2 regions of the Companilactobacillus farciminis KCTC 3681 genome follow, and region 2 is predicted to be linked to the other one. Evidence: predicted binding sites of a transcription regulator. Region 2 holds the regulator's gene; the other holds the start of a gene.

Region 1 (3,186 bases), 300 kb from region 2:
CGTTGAAGCGAACATTTTCTTCGATCCAATCACGACGTGGTTTAACTTTGTCACCCATTAAGGTAGTTACACGACGTTCAGCTAAAGCCGCATCATCGATATTGACCCGAATCAAAATTCGATTAGCAGGGTCCATTGTCGTCTTCCAAAGTTGGTCGGCATTCATTTCACCCAAACCTTTGAATCGTTGCAAGTCGTAGCCTTTACCCATTTCTTTGATACCAGCTTTTAGTTCATCTGGAGTCCAAGCGTATTTAGTCTTAGTTTTGGCACCTTTACCTTTTTGCAAACGATAAAGTGGCGACAAAGCAATATATACGTGACCTGATTCAACTAGTGGGCGCATGTAGCGATAGAAGAACGTTAACAACAAGATTTGAATGTGAGAACCATCATCATCGGCATCGGTCATGATAATGATCTTGTCGTAATTTCTGTCTTCTAGCTTGAAGTCAGCTCCAACACCGGCACCGATCGTATAGATCATCGTATTGATCTCTTCATTTTTGTAGATATCTTCCAGCTTAGCTTTTTGAGTATTCAAAACCTTACCACGCAATGGCAAGATAGCTTGGAACTTTCTGTCTCGGCCTTGTTTAGCAGAACCACCGGCAGAATCACCCTCGACTAGGAACAATTCGTTTTTATCTGGATTCTTTGATTGAGCAGGTGTCAATTTACCAGACAACAAACCATCAGTCTTCTTGTTCTTCTTGCCGCTACGAGTACTTTCTCGAGCTTTTCTAGCAGCATCCCTAGCTTCACGAGCTTTGAGAGCTTTTTTGACGAGCATTTGTGCTTGCTCACCATTTTCCAATAAATAAAAGCTCATTTGTTCATAAACTAGTTGGTCAACAGCTGATCTTGCTTGAGGAGTACCAAGTTTTCCCTTAGTTTGACCTTCGAATTGCAAGATTTCTTCAGGGATACGTACCGAAATAATTGCTGATAGACCTTCACGAACATCGCTACCTTCAAGGTTCTTGCTATTTTCTTTTAATAGTCCGACCTTTCTTGCATAGTCGTTGAACGCTTTAGTCAAACCAGACTTCATTCCGGCCTCGTGCGTCCCACCATCAGCAGTACGAACATTATTAACAAACGAGATGATATTTTCAGAATAACCGTCGTTATATTGACCGGAAAATTCGATTTCAATATCTGAATTAGTACCCTCTACGTAGAAAATTCCACCAAGAGCATCTTTTCCTTCGTTGAGGTATTTAACAAATGATTGAATACCATCTTCGTAATGGAAAACTTCTTCCTTGTCTTCTTCACCACGTTTATCAGTGATAGTAAACTTAACACCTTTGAGTAGGAAGGCTGACTCACGAAGTCTTTCGGCTAAAGTATCGAAATTAAATTTGGTTGTTTGAAAAATCGTCTTATCAGGCTTGAAACTAATCGTTGTTCCACTGCCTTCTTTAGTTGAACCAGTCTTTTTCAAAGTTCCGACCGGATGGCCACCATTTTCAAAACGTTCTTCGTAAACTTTGTGATCACGAACGACACGAACTGTCATCCATTCAGACAAGGCATTTACAACTGATGAACCTACACCGTGTAGACCACCAGACGTTTTGTAACTATTTTCGGAGAACTTACCTCCGGCATGTAGAACCGTTAAGATAACTTCAATCGTTGGACGACCAGACGAATGCATTCCCGTTGGCATTCCTCGACCATGGTCAACGACAGTAATGCTACTATCTTTGTTGATAGTGACATTGATCTCCTTACCAAATCCTGATAGAGCTTCATCGACTGCGTTATCGACAATTTCATAGACCAAGTGATGTAATCCACGTGAATCTGTGGAACCAATGTACATACCAGGTCTTTTTCGTACAGCTTCTAATCCTTCAAGGATTTGAATTGACGAATCATCATAAGATGATTTTGGCATTTATATCATTCCTTTTTCATTTACTACTGCAGTTATTTTAGTATTATAACACTATTCACACTATACGAATATACGTTCGTATTCAAGAGAAATCTTTTATTTTTGGCTAAAATAGTGGATAATGTCTAAGTTGGTATTTATAATTCTTTTAAAACACCATAGAATTACAATATACCAAAAAATAAAGCTGAGAGAGTGATTTTTTAATGAAACTTCTCATTTGTGCCATTTTAGCCTATTTAATCGGCTCATTTCCAACTGCCTATCTAGTCGGAAAATTTTTCTTCCACAAAAATATTTTTGATTATGGTAGTGGTAACGTTGGAACCACAAATGCTTACCGGGTCTTCGGTAAATATGCCGGAACACTAGTTTTAATTATCGATATTTTAAAGGGAACATTAGGAGCATTGATGCCTGTCTTCTTTGGACTTGATCATCATTGGGTTCTTTTCGTCGGAATCTGTGCCGTTATCGGCCACTGCTTCTCTATCTTCTTGAAATTCAGAGGTGGTAAAGCCGTCGCTACTAGTGCTGGTATTTTACTAGCTTACAATCCTTTGTTGTTTACGATTTGTTTTATCGTCTTAGCAACAATCGTTTACGTTACTAGCATGGTCAGTGTAGCTAGTTTAACAACCGTACTCTTCTTTACCGTCGCTTCGTTATTTTTGCACGATTGGATCTTAACTACCGTCGCTGCTATTGTTACCGTCATTATTTATGTTCGTCACATTCCTAATATCAAGCGATTACTCAAAGGAAAAGAAAACCTCGTTCCAATTGGTCTACAATACAAGAAACAACAAGCTAAGAAAAATCAAAAATAATTCCACAAAAAAGCAGGTCAAGAATTTAACTTCTCGACCTGCTCTTTTTTTTAATTTGTGACCATTTGATCTTTATAAAGACCGGCATAAAAACCATCTTCTGCCAAAAGGGTTTGATGATTGCCTTGTTCAATAATATTTCCGTCTTTTAAGACCACAATCTTGTCAGCATTTAAAATCGTCTTCAAACGGTGAGCAATAACAAAACTCGTCCGTCCTTGAATTACCCGATCCATTGCTGCTTGAATATTTGCTTCAGTAACTGTATCAACGTTAGAAGTTGCTTCATCCAAAATCAATAATTGTGGATTAGTCAAAATCGTTCTCGCAATTGACATCAGTTGCTTTTGTCCAGCTGAGAAAACACTCTGCTCATCTGAAACCTTTGTTTCATAGCCATCAGGTAAACTCATAATAAACTCATTGATGTTAGCTTGCTTAGCCGCA
Region 2 (3,186 bases):
GTATGATGTAAAAACTTTTAATGCGATTGCCCAAAGCGGCTTAGATACTTTTAGAAATGATTTTGAAATTAATAAGACTGATGATCCAGATGCTTATTTGATTAGATCAGTTAATTTGTTGGAAGCTGATTTTCCACAGAGCCTAAAGACGATTGTTAGAGCTGGTGCCGGTGTTAACAATATTCCGTTAGACCGCGTGACTGAAAAGGGAATTGCAGTTTTTAATACTCCCGGTAGTAATGCTAATGCCGTTAAAGAATTGATAGTTGCTCTAATGATTGCTACGAAGAGAAATCTCTTTGAGGCACACCAATATTCAGATGAACATACAGAAGCCGATGTTTCTCAACGAACTGAAAAAGACAAAACTAAATTCAATGGTACAGAATTAGCTGGTAAAAAAATTGCAGTAATTGGGTTAGGCCACGTTGGTTCTCTAGTTGCCAATGCTGCGTTAGGATTAGGGATGAAAGTAATTGGTTATGATCCTTATTTATCAGCTAATGCTGCTTGGAGAATCAACAATAAAGTTAAACGAGTTGATACAATTAAAAAAGCCGTTAAGAGTGCCGACTTTGTAACTATTCACGTGCCTAAGAATGAAGAGACAATTGGTTTGATCAGTACTCCAGAAATCAATGAAATGAAAGATGGGGCAGTTTTGTTCAACTATTCTAGAGTTGGTATCGTCGATAATAAGGCTGCTGTTAAAGCTATTCGTAATCAAAAAATCAATCATTACTGTACCGACTTTGGTGAACCGATCATTGCTGACAATCCAAAGATTACCATCACTCCACATATCGGTGGTTCAACTTTAGAAGCTGAATCAAATGGAGCTATTCAAGGTGCTAATACCGTTATGGATTATTTGCAAAATGGCGATACGACTAATTGTGTCAATTTGCCAAATATGCAGGTAGCATTTGAAACAGCTTTTCGAATTACCGTAATTCACCAAAATGTTCCTAACATGGTTGGACAGATCAGTACGCAACTAGCTAATCGTCAAATCAATATTGAAAATATGGCTAATGCGGCTAAAGATAAAGTGGCTTATACGATCGTTGACGTGAACGATTTGAATCAAGATGATGCTGAAGATTTGATTCACCATTTGAATTCTATTCCTGAAGTTTATCGTGTTCGTCTGATAAAACATCAATAAAAAAACCACTCAATTAAATGAGTGGCTTAGAATATTTGTGAACGATATAATCCAACAACTTTTCCTAAGATCTCGACGTTGTCTAAGATGATAGGGTCCATCGTATCGTTTTCAGGTTGTAGGCGGTAATGTCCATTTTCTTGATAAAATCTCTTGCAAGTGGCTTCGATATCTTCAGTCATTGCAATAATGATTTCACCGTTGTTTGCAAAGTTTTGTTCGTGAACGATAACGTGGTCACCATCGTAGATCCCCGCGTTGATCATACTTTCACCGTGAATTTCTAGCATGAACAATTCACCAGATTCACGATTCAAGTCAGGTGGGATTGGGAAGTAACCATCAGGATTTCTTTCAGCGGTAATTGGTTGACCAGCCGCAACAGTACCTAAGATAGGAATTTGTTTTGACTTGATTCCAATTGAACTGAGTCCGATAGTTGTTAACTCGATAGCACGTGGCTTTGTAGGGTCACGTTGAATGTAGCCTTTCTTTTCAAGACGAGATAAATGACCGTGGACCGTTGATGTTGAAGATAAATCTACGGCTTCGCAGATCTCTCTAACAGTAGGCGGATATCCATGTTCATCTAAGTAATCATAAATGCATTGTAAAATTTGTGACTGTTTAGAGCCTTCAGCTTTTGACATTAGAACACCTCATTGTTAATATCTTAAATAGATTGTATCAAAATTTGAATACAAGTTCAAACAAGTGTTCGATTGTATTAGGGAGATTTGATAAAATGAACGAACAAGACGAATTACTTAAGAAAATCAATGAATTAGCCCACAAGGCTAAGGCCGGCACGATTACTAAAGAGGAAGAAGATCAACAAGCAGAACTTAGAAAAGAATACTTGAAGAACTTCCGTGCTAGTTTTAAATCACAAATTGAAATGTTACGTGTCTTTGATAAGCAAGGAAACGAAGTAACTCCTGAAAAAGTTAGAGAAATTCAACGTAAAAAGAGATTACGTGACGATTAGACTTTCATTTATTGAATTTTTTTTGTAATATTAATAAGTATATGGAAAGGGTGAAACATAAATGGGAACAACAATAGTCGTTGGTATTTTAGCTTTGTTGATTGGCCTAGTTGGTGGTTTCTTCGCTGCTAGATGGTATATGAAGAAATATTTCCAAGACAATCCACCAATCAGTGCTGATATGATTAAGCAAATGATGGCTCAAATGGGACAAAAGCCTTCACAAAAGAAACTTAATCAATTAATGAATACTATGAAGAATTCACAAAAGAATAACAAGTAGTTAAACAAAATAAGCGATATGCATATTTTTATATGTGTACCGCTTATTTTTTTATGCAAAAAATTAGTCAATCACTAAATCACGAACTAAAAATATTTGTGTAATTATAATTGACAAAATGTAAACGTTAAACACGAATAATATACGAAAAATATTGTATAAAATACGCTTTTTGCATTGAAAGAAAATGAAAACCCTGATAAACTTTGGATACCAAAGCAAGAAAGGTGGAAATTTTTAATGTCTGATGTAGCGATAGTTATGGGTTCCATTTCCGACTTAAAAGTTATGCAAGCAACAATCGATGTTTTGCAAGAACTCGGAGTTAGTTATGAAGCCAAAGTGATTTCAGCGCACCGTACGCCTCAAGAGATGCTCGATTTTGCTAGAGGCGCTAAGGATACTTTCAAAGTGATCATTGCTGGAGCAGGGGGAGCTGCTCATTTACCTGGCATGATTGCATCATCAACAATTTTACCGGTGATTGGGGTGCCGGTTCCATCGAGATATCTCAAAGGGATGGACTCATTGCTTTCAATAGTACAAATGCCAGCAGGAGTTCCAGTAGCAACTGTTTCCATTGGTGAAGCTGGAGCGAAGAATGCGGCAATTTTAGCCACTAAGATCTGCGCATTACAAAATGAAACTTATCAAGAATCATTAAGGAAATATGTTCAAGCGATGCACGACAAATCGCTAGAAAGTGGGAAAGACCTTGGATAAGACAATTTTACCCGGCTCAACAAT

What was found. Region 2 encodes LexA, which represses DNA repair genes until DNA is damaged. Its sites were predicted from a motif close to CNAACANNTGTTNG; they were not measured.
Region 1: parE (DNA topoisomerase IV subunit B) is a predicted target of LexA. The motif match lies at 1,975-1,988, and genes of this name have one in related genera.

The regions. Positions count from the first base shown of each region.
Region 1 covers NZ_CP017702.1:1,429,008-1,432,193, forward strand. The annotation lists gene parE (DNA topoisomerase IV subunit B) at 1-1,909, opposite strand, end outside; gene plsY (glycerol-3-phosphate 1-O-acyltransferase PlsY) at 2,116-2,739, shown strand; gene LF20184_RS06995 (ABC transporter ATP-binding protein) at 2,790-3,186, opposite strand, start outside.
Region 2 covers NZ_CP017702.1:1,127,350-1,130,535, forward strand. The annotation lists gene LF20184_RS05575 (phosphoglycerate dehydrogenase) at 1-1,168, shown strand, start outside; gene lexA (transcriptional repressor LexA) at 1,195-1,818, opposite strand; gene LF20184_RS05585 (DUF896 domain-containing protein) at 1,914-2,156, shown strand; gene LF20184_RS05590 (YneF family protein) at 2,218-2,439, shown strand; gene purE (5-(carboxyamino)imidazole ribonucleotide mutase) at 2,680-3,162, shown strand; gene purK (5-(carboxyamino)imidazole ribonucleotide synthase) at 3,155-3,186, shown strand, end outside.